2 linked regions of the Myxococcus hansupus genome follow. The protein of the gene in region 2 interacts with the protein of the main gene of each other region in a pairwise test. Links are inferred from orthologs where the notes say so. Each region holds a gene or a part of one and is shown on either strand. Other genes may lie near its edges. The genes, in order: pheT and secD.

What was found.
Region 1: the proteins of secD (region 2) and pheT interact in binary tests that used the Escherichia coli proteins (3 or more experiments, as listed by UniProt). The link is inferred for Myxococcus hansupus from one-to-one orthologs.

Annotation. Positions count from the first base shown.
Region 1 is NZ_CP012109.1:4,220,745-4,231,463, forward strand. Bases 4,570-7,601 are described here. They hold pheT (phenylalanine--tRNA ligase subunit beta), read right to left. Parts: upstream 7,277-7,601; coding sequence 4,862-7,276; downstream 4,570-4,861. Other genes in these bases: A176_RS15950 (integration host factor subunit alpha), read right to left, coding at 4,570-4,771; pheS (phenylalanine--tRNA ligase subunit alpha), read right to left, coding at 7,341-7,601. Also shown: A176_RS15940 (protein kinase domain-containing protein), read right to left, coding at 1-3,688; more of A176_RS15950, read right to left, coding at 4,382-4,569; more of pheS, read right to left, coding at 7,602-8,390; rplT (50S ribosomal protein L20), read right to left, coding at 8,551-8,898; rpmI (50S ribosomal protein L35), read right to left, coding at 8,998-9,204; thrS (threonine--tRNA ligase), read right to left, coding at 9,372-10,719.
Region 2 is NZ_CP012109.1:2,598,705-2,609,328, reverse strand. Bases 5,168-8,104 are described here. They hold secD (protein translocase subunit SecD), read right to left. Parts: upstream 7,554-8,104; coding sequence 5,781-7,553; downstream 5,168-5,780. Other genes in these bases: tgt (tRNA guanosine(34) transglycosylase Tgt), read right to left, coding at 8,051-8,104; yajC (preprotein translocase subunit YajC), read right to left, coding at 7,553-7,909; secF (protein translocase subunit SecF), read right to left, coding at 5,168-5,757. Outside these bases: A176_RS10665 (hypothetical protein), read left to right, coding at 1-760; A176_RS10660 (hypothetical protein), read left to right, coding at 778-1,533; A176_RS10655 (YHS domain-containing protein), read left to right, coding at 1,718-1,945; single-stranded-DNA-specific exonuclease RecJ, read right to left, coding at 1,955-3,667; A176_RS10645 (hypothetical protein), read left to right, coding at 3,895-4,500; more of secF, read right to left, coding at 4,579-5,167; more of tgt, read right to left, coding at 8,105-9,250; tRNA preQ1(34) S-adenosylmethionine ribosyltransferase-isomerase QueA, read right to left, coding at 9,256-10,344; A176_RS10615 (SpoIID/LytB domain-containing protein), read right to left, coding at 10,406-10,624. UniProt on the Escherichia coli protein: Part of the Sec protein translocase complex. Interacts with the SecYEG preprotein conducting channel. SecDF uses the proton motive force (PMF) to complete protein translocation after the ATP-dependent function of SecA.

The sequences.
Region 1 (10,719 bases), 1.6 Mb from region 2 along the record:
TCCAGGTCTGTCCCGCGACGACTTCCGGTGGCACGAAATCCGGTGAGCCCACGAACGTAGGCCCTCCCCGCTGCAACTCCGCCACGGCTCGCGCCAATCCAAAGTCGATGAGGACCGGTTTCCTGTCCTCCACGCGAATGAGGATGTTCTCGGGCTTGATGTCCCGGTGAACCACCTGGAGTTTTTCGAGCGTCTGAAGGACGGCCACCAGACGCGTGCCGACCGCAAGCGTGGCCAACTCGGAAAGCGACTCGGGCATCAGCGACTCGCCACGAATCCACTCGTAGACAACCACCCCGAGGTGAGAGTCCTGCGCGTCGATGCCCACCCGCAACATGTGCGGGAGCGCGCGAAGCACCTGGTGGTTCTCCTGCTGGGAGAGCCGTGAGAGCCGCTGCAACAGTCGCACTTCACCCTGGAAGCGCTGGTGGGCCTTTTCGCTGTCCAACTTCACGCAGCGAACCGCCACCTCGCGGCCACCTTCCGTCGCGGGATAGACGCGCGCCTGGCTCCCTTCGAACGTCCTTTCGCCAGCGGTCAGACCCTCGCTGGGACGCTCAATGCGAGGAAGCCCCAGCCGACTGAGGGCTTCGCGTTCACGAGGCTCGCTGAGCGGCTGGGGCCGGGCAGCACGCACCTGCAAGAAGCGCTCGAGCATGGGCAGTTGAACGGCGCCATCCTCACGAAGCACCTGCGCGTCGCGGAGCGTCTGGATGCACGCATCCACCCGCTCTGGGGAGATCTCGATGTCACCCGCCCACTGACGAAGCGAAGCAAGCGCGCGATCTCGGACGGCGGTATCGCCCGTGGAGAGTGCCTTTGCCCATGCCAAAGCCACGGGGTAGGTCTCGCTGGGTCTCCAATCGTTGAGGTTGTCGCTCTCATTGAGCACATCACGGACATACGTCCACACGTCCGCCGCGCCTTCCTGATAGTTCCTCACGATCTGCTCGGCGGCCCGGTTCACATCTTGCTCGATGAACCAGGCGCGCTTGGCGCCGTGGCAGATACTCAGTACGGCCTGAAGCAACCGGTTGAGAATAAACAGGTTGCCAGCGAGCGCGGCAAGGCTCGCCCGAGCCTCGGATGAACTCTGCAATCCCCCAGCGGCGAAGGAGCGCAGCAGGGGAAGCAGATCTTCCTCCTTGAGTGACGAGGCCTCGAAGGCCGCGGGGATGGCGGCAAGCAGGTTTGCGCCCATCAACTTGCGCATGTGAAGTTGGCCGACAAGCCCAAGCTTGATGGCCGCTCTCCCCTCACCTGCGATTCCCCAGGAGTGCTCAAGCCGGGCCTTCAGTCGCTCGCCCAGCAAATACGGGTGACCGCTTCGCGCGGCGGCCAGGGAGAAGAAGGCCTGAGCTTCATCCAGGACGATGTAGATGGCGCGGATGGGCCGCTTGCCGTCACCCTGCCTGGCCGCCTCTTCACGCACCTGCTGAAAGGCGTCCACGGTCGGAAGAATGCCGTCCTCCAGCTCCATCTTCACGGGCCGGTTGAAGCGCGTCGAAAGCTGCTCGGCCACTGCGTTCCAGAGGGAAGCAATGTCCGGGTACTCGGTGGCGACGATGAGCGGAAGAACCACGACATCCTGAAACGTCTGCGCCCGTTCCAACAGCCCCTTGAGCAGCGTGGTCTTCCCGTAGCGCCGGGGACCACAAATGTAGAAGGAGCGGTTTCCACCTTGGACCTCGCGCAGCAAGTCCTGGAAGCAACCCTCCACCCCCAACGGGCGCGACTCCATCACCTCAACGGGAATGTTGTCGTGAAAGGGCGACTCGAAGAACACCGGATCGAGCTGCAGCCCCTGCCAATTGAGTTCCTTGCCACTCGGGCCGAACGGCCAGATCAGCTCAGGCGAGGCGAGGTGGAATCTGACGGTGAGGTTCCTACGGCCGATGGAGAGCGGCTCGGCGCGCGCGCGCACGATAGGAATGACCACCTCCAGGTCGTGCGTCTCCGCCCCCTTCGGGATGAGGAACTCCTGCTGAGAGAGGTCCTCCAGCCATGCGGCCGGCGTATCACGCAGGTCGCCCGTCAGCTCCACCTTCAACCTGACCTCGAGCTGTGCGGGAGCGGGGCTTTCGAGCACCACACGCACCGGAAGACTCACCCGACCATAGGGCTCACCCAGCACGGGAGGCTGCCACAGCAGGTCCGATGCGTAGGTGGTCGCGGTCAACCCCACTTTGCGCGAGAGTGGGTGGCGCAGCTCCTTCACCTTGGCCATGCGCGCCGGAGTAGGCGCAGGCTCCACGGGGTGACTTGGAGAAAATGAAGCGAGCCTGCGCACCGCTTCAAGGCTCGCCAGCGCCGGAAGCAAACCCGCCAGAGGACTTCGCACCGCACCCTCTACGTCCGAAAGGATGGATTCTGAGTCGGTCGGAATCATCGCCAAGGCAGCCATCAACTCGGCTGCTGCATTCGAATGCAGCCGGGGCGAGAGCGCGTCGGCCCGTTGAAATAGCGCCTCTGCCTGCTCAATCCGGGCCCAGGTCTGAGGCATTCCGATTTGAGCGTGCATTGAGTGGCAAACCTCAGCACTCAGGCGGCTGCGAAGCACCTCGATCCGCGGAAGCCACTTCGCTTCCACCTCCGCAGCGCGAGCGCGCAGCTCCACGGCCCCCTGAAGCTGCTCCAACCATGAGCCCGTGACGCCATTGGGCATGGGAACCCCTTGGCTCAGGCGTCGAACTTCTTCCTGTTGGGTCTCCACCCACGCCACGCACTGCAACATCTCACCGCAGACATCGGGCTCAGCAACAAGGGCCATGAACATCCGCGCACGAGAACCGTGCGTCGGAGTCTGGAGTGCGCGAGGCCAGACCCAACTCGGCAGGCCCGCTTGCTCAATGCGCTCCAGCGACTGTGCCACCGCGACAAGCTCGCTCAGCTCCGAACGCGCATTGAACGCCTCTACGAGGTCCCCCGGAATCGCATCCGCATCCCTCAGCCCCATCACCTGAAGGATGCGTGCAACGTTCGCCTCACGGGTCCTGAGGAGCTCGGGCTCAACGTCGAACGCCACAAGCTTCTGGAGCGCCTGCAAAAGGGTCTTCACGGCACCGCTACGACCTTCTTGGCTCTTCGCGGAGAAGGGCTGCTCCATCCAGGAGGACTGGTTCTGGCACAGCACATCCCAGGCCTGGGCCACCTGCCCCCACGCTGGGCGGGCCGCGGCCCTAAGCGCCTCCAGGCGTTGTTCTTGGTACTTGGGAACGGGCAAGGCAATCTCCAGCCTCCTTGCCGAGGTCTCTACGACGGTGCCAACGACCGCGGGCAACACGACGACCTGCGGAGCCTGCCTGGGCACCGCCAGAGCGGCGCCCCCGCTGACGGATGGCACGATCGGAGCAGCGGGCAATTCCGCGAGTGCTGGCCGCGGATGCGGTTGTGCAGCAGGCGCTGAAGCCGCCCCCGCCTGCACAACAGGCCTGGCGTTGGGCGGGGACACCAACACCTTGTGAAGGACCTGATTGAGGAGCGCGATGGCGTTGCGGACCTTCTCGTCCGTACGAGCGCCGTGCGCCTGAGCCAATGACTTGAGCGAGCTGTCGCGCTCAGGCGACTCCTTCAATTCCCACAGGGACTGGCAGTCACCGAGCTTCAGACAAAGCGCTTCGTACGAGATTGGGCGATTCTGATCGAAGCCATCGAGGTGCTTCCTGGCCAGAGCACGCGCTGCGGACATTTCGCTTTCAATCGGTCGCACAGTCCAGATCCACGTCCCCCAGAGCGGTTACGCGCGTCATGCACGCCCTACCCAGAGAATTGTCATTCCAGCAGATTGGATTGACGTCCGGCTAGGACCTCTCCCGAGGAGAATGTCTTCCGAGGGCTTCTGGGAATGGCGTCTGGTCGCCAATACCTCGCAAGAGGTATGGCGCCGTGCACCCATGGTTGGCTTTGGGCGGTGAGCCAGCCGCCCAGGCACGAACCCTGTCTGGCTTCGACATGGGCACTCGCCAAGACCCGCGGGACCCTTCGCGGGGAGCACGGGAGGTCGAGCTGAGGTCACTGGGAGGGAGGCACTGGCGCGCACCCGGTGTCGAACGTCCACCGCAAGCAGCACGGCGCACCCCCTCTCAGCCCCTGCCCCGGCTGCCGTGCTGGCACCACCGGCGATCACGGCGAGCCACGCCAGCGGTCGACGGCCTTGGCCCCAAAAGGTGAAGGCCCTGGAATCCTCAGCTTTCGCTGAGAACTCCAGGGCCTTCGATGGTCGGGGCGACAGGATTTGAACCTGCGACCACTTGCACCCCAAGCAAGTGCGCTACCAGGCTGCGCTACGCCCCGGCACTGCTGCTGCCGTGAAAGGGTGCGCCCTTATGCCCCCACATGACGTTCAGGTCAAGCAAGAGAAGCGGGGCGCCTACCAAAAAACTCACCCTTCCATGTCCTCCATTCCCTCTTCGTCGAAGTCCTCGCCACGGGCCTCGGCCGCATCGGCGGCGGCCTCTTCCCGAGCGTCGATCTCCGCGTGATCCTCCGGCGGGGCCTCCCCGTTGAGGGCGCTCTTGAGGACCTGGCTCGGCCGGAAGGTCAGCACCCGGCGCGCCGAGATCTCGATCTCCTTGCCCGTCTGCGGATTGCGGCCCACGCGCGCCTTCTTCTGGCGCACCTGGAAGTTGCCGAACCCGGAGATCTTGATCTTGTCCCCGCGCTCAAGGGTCTCCTTGAGCGTGTCGAACACGAGCTCCACGATTTCGGCCGACTCCTTCTTCGAGAAGCCGACCTTCTCGTAGACACCCTCGATGATGTCCGCCTTCGTCATGCGAATCCTCGGGAAGCCCTCGGGGCTGAACGCGGGGCACTGTTGCAGCCTTCCCGAAGACGTGTCAACCCTCTGACTTCATTCAGGAATTCAGGCGCGCAAGGCTGCCCCCAGCCGCTGCTTCACCTCGTCCACGATGCGCTGGTGCGCCTCGTTGACCTCCACGTCGGTCAGCGTCCGCTCGGGCGAGCGATACCGCAGCGCATAGGCCAGGTTCTTCCGACCCTGGGGAATCTGCTCACCGGTGTACACGTCGAACACCTGAGCCTCCTCCACCAACGGTCGGCCGACCTCCAGGATCACCCGCCGCACCTCGTCGTTGGGCAGCTCCAGCGGCACCACCACCGCCAGGTCGCGCAGCACCGCCGGGAACCTCGGCAGGGAGCGGTACGCCGGCACCAGCTTCGCCGCCGCGTACAGCGCGTCCGTGTCCAGTTCGAACACGAACACCCCGTCCGGCAGGCCCAGCGCCTTCACCACCCGGGGATGCACCTCGCCCACATGGCCCAGCACCGTGCCGTCCGCCGCCTTCACCCGCGCCACGGCCTTCGGGTGGTACGCCGCCGGCCCCTCGGGCGAATACGTCACGCCGTCTACGCGGAGCGCACCCAGCAGCCCCTCCACCGCCGCCTTCGCGTCGTAGAAGTCCGCCCGCGCGTCCTTGTGCGTCCAGCTCCGGCCGCCACCGCGCAGGCCCCACACCAGACCGGCCACGCGAGGCACCTCGCGCGCCGCGGGCCGCTGCCCCTGCCCGCCCTCCGCGTCCTGGAAGTAGGCCCGACCCGTCTCATAGAGGGCCACCGCCTCCACCTGGTGCCGCACGCTGCGGGACAGGTTCTCCAGCAGCCCCGGAAGCAGGCTGGTGCGCATCACCGACTGCTCGACGCTCAGCGGGTTGAGCAGCGCCACCGGCTTCTCCGCGCCCCCCAGCACCTCCAGGCTGCGCGGCGCGACGAACGAGTAGTTCACCACCTCGTCGAATCCCGCCCCGGCCAGCGCCTGGCGCATGCGGCGCTCGGCTTCCGAGTGCGCGGGCTCCGGCGCCAGCGTGGCCAGACCGCGCGGCAGCGTCGCCGGGATGTTGTCGTAGCCATAGATGCGCGCGACCTCCTCCAGCAGGTCCTCCTCACGCTCCACGTCCACGCGGGCCCGAGGCACCTCGTACGTCGCCTGCCCCGTCCCCTCCTCCACCTGCTTGAAGCCCAGGGCCTCCAGGATGCGGCGGACCTCCTTCTCCGCCACGGCCACGCCCAGCACCTGCTCGACTCGGGCGAAGCGCAGCGTCACCTTCCGAGGCGGCTTCGGCGCCGGGTACACGTCCACGCGGCCCGGGGCCACCGTGCCCCCCGCCAGCTCCGCGATGAGCTGCGCGGCCCGGTCAATCGCCGGCACCACCGCGTCCAGGTCCGCGCCGCGCTCGAAGCGGTGCGACGCCTCCGTGTGCAGCCCGTGCCGCTTCGACGAACGCCGCACCGAGGAGCCCTGGAAGTTCGCGGACTCGAGCACCAGCCGCTTCGTGCCCTCCGTCACCTCGCTGTCGCCGCCGCCCATGACCCCAGCGATGGCCTGCGCCCGGTCCTTGTCCGCGATGACCAGGTCATCCACGTCCAGCACGCGGTCCTTGCCGTCCAGCGTCTTGAGCTTCTCGCCGCGCGTCGCCGGGCGGACGACAATCTCCTGCCCGGCCAGCTTCTCCAGGTCGAAGGCGTGCAGCGGCTGCCCGTACTCCAGATTCACGTAGTTGGTGACGTCCACCACGTTGTTGATGGCGCGCACCCCGGCCGCCTTCAGCCGGTCCTGCATCCACTGCGGAGACGGGCCAATCGTCACATTCTCCACCACGCGCGCCACGTAGCGCGGGCAGCGGTCCGGGGCGTCCACGCTCACCTTCACCTGCTCGGCCGCGGGCGTGCCCGACTCGGGCGGCTGGGGCTGGGGCACCTTCAGCGCGGAGCCCGTCACCACGCTCACCTCGCGCGCCACGCCCAGGTGGCTCAGCGCGTCCGGCCGGTTCGGCGTGACGTTGACCTCCAGCACCACGTCATCCAGCCCCACGGCCTCCGCGATGGGCAGGCCCACGCGCGTGTCCGCCGGGAGGATGAGCAGGCCGCTGGACTCCTCGCTCAGGCCCAGCTCCTTGGACGAGCAGAGCATGCCGAAGCTGTCCACGCCGCGCAGCGCCGCCTGCTTGATGTCCATCCCGTTGGGCAGCTTCGCCCCCACGGTGGCCAGCGGCACCTTGTCGCCCACCTTGAAGTTCTTCGCGCCGCACACCACCTGGAGCAGCGCCGTCCCGCCGATGTCCACCTGCGTGACGGACAGCTTGTCCGCGTTGGGGTGCTGCACGGACTCCTTGATTTGCGCCACCACCACGCCGCGCAGGCCTTCCGCGGGGCGCTCCATGCCTTCAATCTCAAGGCCCGCGGCGGTCAGCTTGCGCGCCAGCTCGTCCACGGACGGCGGCAGCGCCACGTAATCGCCCAGCCACTTCACCGAAATCTTCACAGGTCCACCCTCTTCTTCTTCCGGCTGGAACACGGGGGCCGCCCTCAAGGGGCCCCCTGGAATCTCAGAACTGCTCGAGGAAGCGCGCGTCGTTCTCGAACATCATCCGCAGGTCGTCGATGCGGTAGCGCAGCATCGCGATGCGCTCCACGCCCATGCCGAACGCGTAGCCCGTCACCTCGTTCGGGTCATACCCGGCGGACGTGAAGACGTTGGGGTGCACCATGCCGCTGCCCAGCACCTCCAACCACCCCGTCTGCTTGCAGATGCGGCAACCCTTCCCGCTGCAGTTGGTGCAGGTGATGTCCACCTCGGCGGAGGGCTCCGTGAAGGGGAAGAAGGACGGGCGGAAGCGCGTGCGCGTGTCCGAGCCGAAGAACGCCGTCACGAACGCCGCCAGCGAGCCCTTCAGCTCGGCGAACGTCACGCCCTTGTCCACCAGCAGGCCTTCCACCTGGTGGAACATCGGCGTGTGCGTCAGGTCCGAGTCGCGCCGGTACACCCGGCCCGGCATCACCGCGCGGATGGGCGGCTTGCGGTTGAGCATGTACCGCACCTGCACCGGGGACGTGTGCGTGCGCAGCAGCGCGGAGCTGTCCGCCTTCTTCGCGTGGCCCAGGGTGGCCTCGTCCACGTAGAAGGTGTCCTGCATGTCCCGCGCGGGGTGGTCCTTCGGCAGGTTCAGCGCCTCGAAGTTGAAGTAGTCCAGCTCGATTTCCGGGCCGCTGGCCACGTCGAAGCCGAGCCGCGAGAAGGTCCGGACAATCTCCTCCATCGTCCGCGACACGGGGTGCCGGCTGCCCAGCGCCACGCCGCGTCCTGGCAGCGTCACGTCCAGGCCCGGGCCCTGAAGCTGGGCCTCCAGCGCGGCCGCCTCGGCGCGCTCCACGGCCTCGGCGAGCAGCTTCTCCAGCTCCGCCTTGACGCTGTTGGCCACCTCGCCCAGCGAGCGCCGCTCATCCGGGGGCAGCTTGCCCATGCCGCCCAGCACGCCGGACAGCTCGCCCTTCTTGCCCAGGTAGCGGACCCGCAGTGCTTCCACCGCGGACAGCTCCGACGCGCCGCCAATCTCCCGCCTCGCGGACTCCGCGAGCGCCAGCAACCGATCCCGCATGGACTTCCGCCTCCGTTCCAGTTCCCCGCGCGCCCTTGGCGCCGAGGCAAAAAAAAGGGCCGCCCCAGAGAGGCAGCCCGTTCAAACATCCGGACAGGGTGGCCAGCGTCAGCCCACCACCCCACCCGTTCTGTCTCCAGCCTTGGGGGCTGGATGTGTCTCAGGCCGCCTTCGCGATGTTGGCGACGGCCGTAAAGCCCGAGGGATCCGCGATGGCCATGTCGGACAGAACCTTGCGGTCCAGGCCGATCTTCGCCTTCGCGAGGCCCGCGATCAGCTTCGAGTAGGACAGGCCGACCGTGCGGGCCGCCGCGTTGATGCGGACGATCCACAGGCGACGGAAGTCCCGCTTGCGCTGCATGCGGTCGCGGCTGGCGTAGTCCAGCGCCCGCTCAACCGCCTGGTTGGCGCGCTTGTAGCAGTTCTTCCGACGGCCGCGGAAACCCTTGGCCAGCTTCAAAATCCGATTACGACGACGACGGGCCTTGACGCCCTTCTTAACGCGCATGACTGCCTCACTTCGGACTGCGTAGTTTGGAAGCCCCTCGGCGCAGGCTTACCGCCGCTCCAACGAGGCCACGTAATCCCTGATTCCCAGACGGCGAAATCAGCCCCCGTAGGGGAACATCTCCTTGATGACCTTCTTCGCGTCCATGTCGCGAAGATGGCCGGTGCCGCGGCCGCTGCGCTTGGACTTCGGCGTCTTCGAGAACGTGAAGAGGTGCTTCGCGAAGGCCTTGCCGTACTTGACCTTGCCGCTCTTCTTCACTTCAAAGCGCTTCTTCGCGCTGCTGCGGGTCTTCAACTTCGGCATCGTCCTGATCCTTCCATGCACCGTGCCGTGGGACTCTCTCGGTCGGTGCGAGAACTCTCGGATATTGGGGAACTTGGGCAGGCTCCCCTCGAAAGTGCGCCAAGATACTTAGGTGCAACAGGGAGTCAAGGCCCGTCAGCAAGCGACCTGCCAGCCGGGCCTCCCGATCACGGCAGGGCCGCTTCCTTCGCCAGCAGGGCCTCGAAGTCCGTCAACTTCATCGTCTTCAGGTCCTCGCCGCCGTACCGGCGCGGTGACACGCCCTCCCCGGACACCTCGTTGTCGCCCACCACCAGGGTGAACGGCACCTTCTGGAGCTGCGCCTCGCGGATCTTCGCGTTCATGGACAGGCCGCGCTCGTCGAACTCCACCCGGTAGCCCTTCGCCTTCAGGTCGTCCCGCACCTTCCGCGCGTAGTCGTTCTGCCGGTCCGCCACCGTCACCAGCACCGCCTGGATGGGCGCCAGCCAGGCCGGGAAGGCGCCGGCGAAGTGCTCGATCAGGATGGCCGTGAAGCGCTCGAAGGAGCCGAAGATGGCGCGGTGGAGCACGACGGGCCGGTGCGGGGCGTTGTCCTCGCCCACGTACGTCAGGTCGAAGCGCTCCGGGGCCAGGTAGTCCAACTGCATGGTGCCCAACTGCCACCGGCGGCCGATGCTGTCCGACACCGCGAAGTCGATCTTCGGGCCGTAGAAGGCGCCGTCGCCCGGGGCCAGCTCGTAGTCGAGGCCCAGCGACTCGAGCGCCGCCTTCAGACCGCCCTCGGCGCGATCCCACAGGGAGTCATCCCCCAGGCGCTGCTCGGGCCGGGTGGACAGCTTCACCGCGTAGGTGAGCCCCACCGCCTTGTAGACGTGGTCCAGCAGCTTCACGAAGCGGCGGACCTCGTCGGTGATCTGCGCTTCGGTGCAGTAGATGTGCGCGTCGTCCTGCGCGAACTGGCGCACGCGCGTGAGGCCGCCCAGGGAGCCCGCCGCCTCGTTGCGGTGCAGCACGTCCTGCGTGTGGTAGCGCAGCGGCAGGTCGCGGTAGCTGTGCTTCTTGAAGCCGTAGAACAGGTGGTGCGACGGGCAGTTCATCGGCTTGAGCGAGTAGTCATGCTCCCCCGACTCGCTGTCGAGCACGAGGAACATGTTCTCCTTGTACTTGCCCCAGTGACCGCTGGTCTCCCACAGCCCCTTGTTGAACATCAGGGGCGTCTTGATCTCCACGTAGCCGTCGTTCTGCGTCAGTTGACGCATCCAGTTCGACAGCGTGGTGTAGAGCGTGGTGCCCTTCGGGGTCCAGAAGGCGGAGCCCGGCGAGTACGGGTGGAAGTGGAAGAGGTCCAGCTCCTTGCCCAGCTTGCGGTGGTCGCGCTTCTTCGACTCCTCGATGCGGTTCAGGTACTCCGCGAGCTGCTTCTTGTCGAAGAAGGCCGTCCCGTAGACGCGCTGGAGCATCGGGTTGCGGTGGTCACCGCGCCAGTACGCGCCGCTGGAGGACAGGATCTTGATGATGCCGATCTTCCCCGTG
Region 2 (10,624 bases):
GTCGTTCATGGTGCTGCCCTTCGACCAGCTCCAGCGCGCGCCGCTGGCCATCAACGCCGGCGTCATCGCGCACGAGTACGCGCACCGCGTCTTCAACCTCAAGGCCTACGGCGGCCAGCAGTTCCCGGACGCGCTCACCACGTGGCAGATGGCCGGCGCCAGCCCGGGCGCCAACATCCTCAAGTCCTTCGACGAGGGGCTCGCGGACTACCACGCGTACGGCGCCACCTGTCAGACGACCCAGGGCGGCAAGGGCTGCGACACGCGCTTCTTCTCCACCTCCTTCCACGGCAACACCTACGGGCAAATCACCGAGGACCGGGACCTGGCCCGGGTGGACCGCTGCATGGACGTGTCGCTCCTGAACCAGCTCTACAACCAGAACCTGAGCGTGTTCAGCGGCAACGAGTACCGGGTGGGCACGCTGCTCGCGAGCGCCCTCTACCAGGCCGGCGAGGCCACCGGGCAGCGCGACGTGCTGCTGCGCGCCATCATCGCCTCGTACAACGACGAGAGCACCGTCACCCCCGGCCTCTTCCAGCTTCAGCGGATGACGATTGCGGACCAGTCCCGCTTCACCCTGGCCGTGGCCGCCAGCGCCATCATCACCCACATCACCGACCTGCGCCTGAAGGAGGCCGTCTGCAACGAGCTGATGGACCACCTCCAGATTCCGCGCGACCAGCTCGTCGGTAACGACCCCAACATGTGCCCGCCCAGCTCCGCGGGTGGCACCACCTGCCCCCGGCTGAACCTGTGAGCATGAAGACTGCTTCCATGAAGACGTGGCTGCTGCGTTGCGCCCTGGGCAGCCTCGCCCTGTCCGCGCCCGCCCTGGCCCAGGACGATGAAGACCCCTACGCCTATCCGGACGACGAGCCCGCCTACGACGCCGCGGAGTCGTACAACCGCCCTCGGCCCAAGGTGGATGAAGCGGACGACTTCCGCCGCGTGTCCGAGCAGGAGCACGCCGACGGCGAGGACGACTTCAAGGCGCTCTCCGGCCTCGATGACCCAAGCCTCGGCGTCGCCATGGAGTTCATCGCCGGCGCCCTCTTCCTCGACAGCCCGCGCGGCCGGGCCACGGAGACGCGCCTGGGCCTGGGCGTGCGCGCCACCTGGGAGTACGGCCGCATCCTCGACAACGAGGCGCTGCGCGAGTCCCTCTGGGCCGACCTTCGCTACACGTTCGGCGGCACCAGCGACGGCACCGAGTTCCTCCAGGGCAAGACGAACTTCCACTACTTCACCATCGCCCCCGCCTATGAGCTGAAGCTCGGCAAGTCGGACTTCGGCTTCTTCGGCCAGGTGGGCGCGGGCGTGGCCTACACCGCGTCCACCATCACCATCGACACGCTGGAGACCAAGGTGAGCGGCATGAAGCCGCTGTTCCAATACGGCGTCGGCTTCCGCGGCCGGCCCCGGATTACCGACGGCAACCTCCGGCTCTCCTTCCGCGTGGAGGCCATGGGCTTCCGCCGCGGCTACCACAACGACTTCTTCCTGGGCGGCAGCGTCGGCACCGCCTTCTGAAGTCGCCTTCATGGGCCGCTCGCCCTTCAGCCCTCGGCGAGCGGCCATGTAGATATTTCCACCCACGCCCCGTCACGCCCGCCTCCACGCCTTGCGAGTTCAAGGAGTTGGCGCTGGCACGCGTCGTGCTCCACTTTCCACCGGGTCGGGAACGTGAGTTCCCCTAGGGGCTGGGAGGCGAGCGATGAAGAACGCGCAGGGACAGGGACAGCACTTGGACCCCGTATGTGGGAAGACCTTGGACACACCCGAGGGCCGCCCCACCTCCGAGTACAAGAAGCGGCGGTACTTCTTCTGCTCGGAGCGCTGCCGCCACGCCTTCGAGAAGCAGGCGGAGCGCTTCCGCTTCAACGAGCTGGCCCGCGTCGGTGCGCTGATGACGCCGGGCCGCGTCCGCTGGGGAATCGCCTGAGCGGAGGCCTCAGGCGGCCACGCGCAAGTCCTTGAGCCGCAGCGACAGCTTGCGCTGGCCCCGGAAGGTGTCGAACCCCGCCTGGAAGGCCAGGTCCACCGGCCCTTCCACGAGCGGGGCACGGTCCGCCATGTTGAAGCCAATGGCGTCCAGCTCCGGCGCGTCCGCCAGGGCCAGCTTCAGGTGGCCATGCCCGTTGCCCGACTTGGGCTGAAGCACGCGCGGGCGGGCCACCTGCCGGCGCAGCACCAACACCGGCTCCGGGTTGCCCTGGCCGAAGGGCCCCAGCCGTTGGAGTGACTCCACGGCGTCCGCGTCCAGCTCGCTGGGATTCACCACCGCGTCCACACGGCACCGGGGGATGAGGTCCTCCGGGGCCAGGCGCTGGGCGGCAATCTTCTCGAAGGCCTCCCGGAAGGCCGGCAGGCGGTCCGCGTCGATGGTGAGGCCCGCGGCGTGTTTGTGCCCACCGAAGCGCGTCAGCAGCTCCGCGCAGCCGCTGAGCGCGTCATGGAGGTGGAAGGCCTCGATGCTGCGCGCCGAGCCCTTCCCCACCCCGTCCTTCACCCCCACCATGACGGTGGGCCGGTAGAAGCGCTCCACCACGCGCGAGGCCACGATGCCGATGACGCCCGGGTGCCAGCCCTCGTCGTAGAGCACGAGGCCGCGCGAGTCCTTGAGCGACTCGGCCTGCTCCAGCGCCTGCGTGAGGATGCTGCTCTCGATGCTCTGGCGCTCCGCGTTCGCCCGGTCCAACACGCCCGCCAGCGAGCGCGCCGTCTCCGGCGACTCCGAGCACAGGAGCTGGAGCCCCAGCGACGCGTCATGCAGCCGGCCCGCGGCGTTGATGCGGGGCCCCAGACGGAAGCCCACCTGGCCGGCGGTGACGGACGCGTCCGGGTCCATGCCCGCCACTTCCTTCAGGGCGCGCACGCCAGGACGGCGGCCCGCGCTCAGCTCCTGGAGGCCGTGCGACACGAGGATGCGGTTGGCGCCCGTGAGGGGCACCACGTCCGCCACGGTGGCCAGCGCCACCAGGTCCATCATCGTCCGGAGGTTGGGCTCCTTGCGGGTGGCGAAGAAGCCCTCGTCCCGCAGCCGCTTGCGCAGGCCCATGCAGAAGTTGAAGGCCACGCCCGCGGCGCACAGCGCCTTCGTCGGGTACTCGCAGCCGGGCTGGTGCGGGTTCAGCACCGCAACCGCGGGGGGCAGCGTGGGCGGCACGGTGTGGTGGTCCACCACCAGCACGTCCAGGCCCAGCTCCTTCGCGCGGGTGATCTCCGCCACCGAGGTGATGCCGCAATCGAGCGTCACCAGCACCCGCGTGCCCTCCGCGGCGATGCGCTCCACCGCGCCGACGTTGAGGCCGTAGCCCTCATCCAACCGGTGGGGGATGTACGTGGCGGGCGGGACGCCCAACTCCTTGAGGAAGAGGAACAGCAACGACGTGGAGCAGACGCCATCCACGTCGTAGTCGCCGTAGAGCGTCACCTTCTCCCGCGAGCGAATCGCCCGGACGAGACGGTCCACCGCCGCGGGCATGCCCTTCATCCGGAACGGGTCCGGCAGGTCCGCCAGGCGATCGGACAGGAACGCCGACGCGGACTCGGGCGTGCGGTAGCCGCGGTGCAGGAGCACCCGCGCCGCGAGCGGATGAAGCGACAGCTCCCCGGAAAGGGACGCCACTTCCTGCTCGACCACATCTGGAAGCAACCACCGCACGCTCGGCACCCCTCCTCGCCTTCCCCCAGAGGGAGTTGGCGGGATGAATTGGCTACGAAGTCGACAGTACCTCAGACGTCTGACCAGAACAGTCCAACCTTGAGCACGACACTTCCCCTCCTGCACGGACGTTCAGGCAAGCGCACGCCTGGTGGCCCGCCGCTTCACGCACGGTCGGCCGCCCATGCGCAGGTTCAACTGCACACCCGATGACAGTGAGGTCGAGCATGCAACCAAGAGGCATCCGGGCCGCCACGCTGGCCCTGGCATTCGCCACGCTGGGCACCGCGGGCACGGCCGCCGCGCAGGAGCGGCGCGAGGGCAAGCGAGGTGACTTGAACGTGTTCCTGCGCGGAGGACTGGGCGACTACACCGGAAACCTGGGCGATTTGACCAGCACCGGTCCCGCGTGGGGCGTCACGCTCAACGTGCAGCCCACCACCTTCCTCGGCTTCGAGGTGGGCTACGAGGGCTCGCGCAACGGCCTCACCGACAGCCGCTTGCTGGAGAACCCCGCGCTCGTCCGACAGGGCGGCAGCGCACTGGTGAAGGTGTCTCCGCCCTTCCTCACCGCCATCCGGCCCTTCGTGGGCGCGGGGCTCGGCGTCACCTACTTCGACATCCGCGGCAGCGTGCTCGACAACCTCTACCAGTCGGACACCGTGCCGGAGGTGCCCCTGGCCGCGGGCATCGAGTTCAACCGCGGCGCCCTCACCGCGGGCCTCCGCACCACGTACCGCGTCCTCTTGAGCGAAGGCTGGGCGGACGGCGCCGTGGAGGACGCGGGCGGTGGCCTGCTGGACGCCTCGCTCACGCTGGGGGCGCGCTTCTGACAGCCGCCCTCTAGAAACACCAAGGGCCCTGCTTCCCGTGAAGGAAGAGGGCCCTCGTGTGCATCCGGTGCGTGAGGACTACGCGACCTTCGGCTGCTGCTGGTCGATGTTGCCACCCTCGCGCTGACGGGCTTCCTTCGCAGCGGCGCGCTCGTCCAGCCAGATGGTCAGCGGGCTGGCGATGTAGATGGTGGAGTACACACCCACCACGATGCCGACGAGCATCGCCATGGCGAAGTCGAAGATTTCGCCCACGCCGAAGATGAGCAGACCGATGAGCGACAGCGCGGTGGTGCCGGACGTGAGGATGGTGCGGCCCAGCGTGTCGTTGATGGCGATGTTGATGACCTCCGCGAAGGGCTTGCCCTTGAACTTGGCCATGTCCTCGCGGATGCGGTCGTAGATGACGATGGTGTCGTTCACCGAGTAGCCCACCACCGTCAGCAGCGCGGCGATGGCCGTCAGGTTGAACTCGCGCCTTGTCACCAGGTAGTAGCCCGCCACCATGATGACGTCGTGCACCATGGCCATGAGCGCGCCGGGGCCGAACTTGAAGTCGAACCGGAACGCCACGTAGATGAGGATGGCGACCATGGAGTACAGCAGCGCCATGATGCCGCGGTTGCGGAGCTGCTTGCCCACCTGCGGACCCACGTAGTCCACGCGGCGCTGCTCGAAGTCCGGCTTCTCCAGGCCCTGGCCCAGCGCGGCGAACACGCGGTCCGCCATGCCGCTGGCCACCACCTGGTAGTCGAAGCCCGTGCCGCCCTGAGCCTCGCCCAGCTCGCGGACTTCCTGCACGCCGATGCCGGAATCCTCGACGGCCTTCTTCACCGCGTCGGTCGGAAGCTCCTGCGCGGCGCGGAAGCGGATGATGCCGTTGGGCATGTCCACGTACACGTTGCGCACATTGCCCAGCGCCTCGAGCGCGGCCTTGCCCTTGGCGCCGCTCTCCTCGTTGAGCTGCGTGACGCCGCCCATGCGCAGCAGGAAGGTGTTCTCCTCCGCCGCGCCGATGTTCTGCACGCTGACGTCCGGCAGGCCACCCTTCTCGGCGCGCTCACGGACCTCCTCGGCCTTGATGGGGTGGTCGAACTTCACCTCGACCACCGTGCCACCCGCGAAGTCCACGCCGAAGTTGAACCCGAAGGCGGCGATGCCAACGATGATCGCCAGGTTCAGCACCGTGGAGAGAAACAGCGCGGGCTTGCGCTTGCTGATGAAGTCGATGTTCGTCTTGTTCTTGAGAATCTGCATGACGGTTCCCGGACTCCGGCCGGTCAGACGGAGACGACCTTCGCGTTACGACCGTGGACGAAGTAGGTCATGATGACTCGCGTCACCGTGATGGACGTGAACAGCGACGCCAGCAGGCCGATGATGAGCGTGGTGGCGAAGCCCCGCACCGGACCCGTTCCCGTGAAGAAGAGGATGAACGCGGAGATGAGCGCCGTCACGTGGGAGTCGAAGATGGTCCAGAAGGCGCGGTCGTAGCCCTGGTCCACCGCCGCCCGGGCCGTCTTGCCGTGGCCCAGCTCCTCGCGGATGCGCTCGTTGATGAGCACGTTGGCATCCACCGCCACGCCCAGCGTCAGCACGAAGCCGGCGATGCCCGGCAGCGTCAACGTGGCGTTGAAGAAGGCCAGACCGGCGAGGATGAGCAGGCCGTTCAGCAGCAGCGCGACGTCCGCGATGAGGCCCGAGGCCTTGTAGTAGAGCGCCATGAAGAGGACGACCAGACCCAGACCCAGCACCGCGGCCAGGCCACCCTTCTTGATGAGCTCGTCACCCAGGCTCGCGCCCACCTGACGAATCTCACCGACGGTCACCGGGGCCGGCAGCGCGCCCGCCTTCAGCACCAGCGCCAGCGTCTGCGCCTCACCCAGCCACTCCTCGAAGGAGCGGCCGCCCATGCGGCCCATGGTGATGCGGGCCGAACCGCCGCTGATCTTCTCGTTGATGTTCGGCGCCGTCTGGACATTGTCGTCCAGCACGATGGCCATCCGGCGGCCCACGCCGGCCTCGGTCAGACGCTCGAACTCACGCGCGCCGGCCGGGTCGAAGGAGATGTTCACCTCGGGCTCGTTGAGCTGGCTGATGTTCGCGTCCGCGCTCGCCAGGCTCTCGCCGGTCAGCGGCACGTTGCGGTCCAGCAGGTAGGAGCGGTACGAGCTGCACTCGTTCTTCTTCACCGGGTTGGCGATGCACTCGGTGAGCACCACCCGGTTCTCCGGAACCTTGTCCTTGGTGTAGTCGATGATGGCCTCGCGCGTCGGGGCCTGGAGCTGCGGGAAGCCACCCTCGGTGGTCACCGTGATGTCGCTGCCCGGCGGCGGCGGGGTCGCCTGCAGGAGCTGCGCGAAGAACTGCGGATTGGAGTCATCCACCATCCGGAACTCGAGCTGCGCGGTGGTACCCACCAGCTCCTTGGCCTGCTCCGGGTTGCTGCGGCCGGGCAGCGAGATCTGGATGGAGTCGGAGCCGAGCTTGCGCACGTCGACTTCCGCCACGCCCCACTTGTCGATGCGGCGGCGGATGACGAGCATCGCCTGGTCCACGGCTTCCGTGCGGAAGACGTTGGCCTGGCTCTCGTCCTGCACCAGCACCAGCGAGCCGCCGCTGCGGTTGACTTCCTTGAAGTCCGTGAAGGTGGCGAGGACCTCCTTCTGGATGGCGTCCATCGTCGCCGGGTCCGCCGCCGTCAGGGTGACCTCGAGCTTCTCCGGGTCCGTATCCGCCGACACCTGGCCCAGCTTCTTGTCATTGACGTAATTGACAATCTGCTGTGCGCGGCGCTCGGTCCGCTTCTGGAGCGCCGTCTTGGTGTCCACCCGCATCACCATGTGGATGCCGCCCTGGAGGTCCAGCCCCAGGTTCAGGCGGTACTTCGCGGGAGGCGCCCAGCTCGGCATCCGCTCCTCGAGCACGGCCAGGTTGTTGCGCTGGTCACGGTCGAGGACGACGAGCGAATAGTAGGTCGGGATGAGGAACCAGATGCAGCCCAACGTCACCGCGACAATCAAACCGAACTTCCACCACCAGCCGCGGTCCATTACTTCTCCTCCTTCTTCTCGCCGGTCGCCGTCGCGGTGGCCGCGGGCGCGCCTTCCGGCACCCCGCCCTTCGCGCTGATGGCCGTCTTGAGCACGCGGATGCGCACGCCGCTGGAGACCTCCAGCATCACGGTGCGGTCTTCCACGAGGTGGATCTTCCCGAGGATGCCCCCGGACGTGACGACCTCATCGCCCTTCTTCAGCGCAGACAGGAGCGAACGATGCTCCTTCAACTGCTTCTGCTGCGGGCGAATCATGACGAAGTACATGATGCCCACGAGGACGACCAGGAAGCCCAGGGTGCCCAGCGGATTGCCGCCGCCAGCCTGCGCCAGAATCAAAAAGCTCTCAGCCACACACTGCCTCGTCGGTTGAGGAAAGCTTGGGATGGGAGGCCCCCATTTTGTCTGAGGACCGCATCCGAAAGGGGGCCCTCTTAGCAAGGGGGGCCCATGTGAGCAAGTGAACGCGGGAAGCCGGGCAATCCATCTGCCCGGTCAGCGACCGCGGGTCCGTTCGGCCTCCTGGGCCTTCGCGCGGGCACGGAAATCCCGGGCAAACGCAGCGAACCGGTCCTCTGCCACCGCGCGCCGGACTTCTGCCATCAGTCCCAGGAAGTAGTGGAGGTTGTGAATCGTGTTGAGCCGCATGGCCAACAGCTCCTGGGCGGCGAAGAGGTGCCGGAGGTACGCCCTGCTGAAATTGCGGCAGGTGTAGCAGGAGCACGCAGGGTCCACCGGCCGGGGGTCCCGGGCGTAGGCCGCGTTCCGGATGACCACCTTGCCCTCCGAGGTGAAGAGCAGGCCATTGCGCGCGCACCGGGTGGGCAGGACACAGTCGAACATGTCCACCCCGTGCTCCACGCAGGTGACCAGGTCCACGGGTGTCCCCACGCCCATCAGGTAACGCGGCTTGTCGCGGGGCAGCAGCGGCGCGGAGTACGCCACGCCGTCGTGCATCGCCTCGGGGGCCTCGCCCACGGAATAGCCACCCAGGGCGTACCCGGGCAGGTCCACCGCGCACACTTCCTCGGCGTGGCGCTTGCGCAGGTCCTCGTGCAGGCCGCCCTGGACGATTCCGAACAGCGACGAGCGCTGCCGGCTCCAGGCCTTCACGCACCGGTGCAGCCAGCGGGTGGTGCGGGCCAGCGACGCCTCCAGGTAGGGACGGTCCTCGGTGGAGGGCGGGCACTCGTCGAAGGCCATGATGACGTCGGCGCCCAGGGTCTCCTGGATGTCGATGGAGCGCTCCGGCGTGAGGAAGTGCCGCGCGCCGTCCAGGTGCGACTGGAAGGTGGCCCCCTCCTCCGTGATTTTGCGCTTCCCCGACAGGCTGAACACCTGGAAGCCGCCGCTGTCGGTGAGCATGGGCCGGTCCCACGACACGAACCGGTGCAGACCGCCCATCTCCCCCACCAGCTTTTCGCCGGGGCGGAGCATCAGGTGGTAGGTGTTCCCGAGGATGATTTGCGCGTCCAGCGTGAGCAGGTCATCCGGGCCCACGCCCTTTACGCTGCCCACGGTGCCCACGGGCATGAAGATGGGCGTCTCCACGGGGCCGTGCGGCGTGTGCAGCCGTCCGCGCCGCGCCTTGGTACCCGAGGCGTCCTCGTGGAGGAGCTCGAAGCGGACCATCCCCGGCGCCACGCGCGTGTCGCCCTTCTCTCCCGACTGCTTTGCGTCCTGCTGCTCGCCCATGGCGTTCACTCCGACACCAGCATGGCGTCGCCGTAACTGAAGAACCGGTAGCCCTCGCGGACCGCTTCCGCGTAGGCCTCCAGGGTGCGCTCCCGTCCGAGCAGCGCGCTCACCAGCACCACCAGCGTCGACTTCGGCAGGTGGAAGTTGGTGAGCAGCACGTCCACCTGGCGGAAGGCGAAGCCGGGACGGATGAAGAGGGTCGTCTCCCCGGGCCCCTCGCGCAGCCGGCCCGTCTCCGGGTCGGTGGCGGACTCCAGGGTGCGCACCACGGTGGTGCCCACCGCCACCACGCGCCGGCCATCCGCCTTGGCCGCGTTGACGGCCTTCGCGGTGGACTCCGGCACGGTGTAGCGCTCCGGGTGCATGTGGTGCCGGTCCAGGTCGTCCTCGCGCACTGGCAGGAAGGTGCCCGGCCCCACGTCCAGCGTCACCAGCGCCCGGTGCACGCCGCGCGCTTCCAACGCGGCCAGCACGTCCTGGGTGAAGTGCAGGCCCGCGGTGGGCGCGGCCACGGCGCCGGAGGCCCGCGCGTACACCGTCTGGTAGCGCTCGGCGTCCGCGGCGTCCGGCTCGCGGGTGATGTAGGGCGGCAGCGGCAGGCGCCCGGCCTCGTCGAGCAGCGCCGCCAGCGACGTACCCTTCGGCGCGTGGAACCGCACGCGGTACTCCCCGCCCCCGAGCGCCTCCTGGATTTCGCCCTCCAGGCCCCCGGCGAACGTCACGCGCTGCGCGGGCTTGAGCCCCTTGGAGGCCTGGCCCAGGCAAATCCAGTCCAGCGACTCGGGTGCATCTCCCAGCGCCGCCGAGGTCAGCGTGTGCTGCGCGGCGGGCCGGACGACGAGCAGCTCCACCCGGCCCCCGGTGCCCGCCTTCTGCCCCAGCAGGCGCGCGGGGATGACGCGCGCGTCGTTGAGGACGAGCACGTCTCCGGGGCGCAGCAGCTCCTGCAGGTCGGAGAAGCGGCGGTGCGACCAGGCGCCGCTGGAGCGGCTGAGGGTCATCAAGCGCGACGCGTCCCGCTCGGCCAGGGGTGCCTGGGCGATCTGGGATTCGGGCAGCGCGAAGTCGTAGTCAGAGAGGCGGGACGACACGGGGGTGGCGCTTGTAGCAGCCCCCACGCCGTCGCGGAAAGCGCGCCGGACACAGGAGGCGTCAGTAGAGTTGCTGCAGCTCGGCCCCGGGGTAGTAGTGGGAGAGAATCTCCCGGTACTCCCGGCCCTTGTCGGCGAGCGCCTTGGCGCCCCACTGACACAGGCCCGCTCCGTGGCCATATCCGCGCCCGGTGAACACGTAACCGCGGTCGGTGCGTTCCAGGTCGAAGTCCAGGCTCTTGAGGCGCGTGTAGCCGAGCTTGCGGCGCAGCTCCACCCC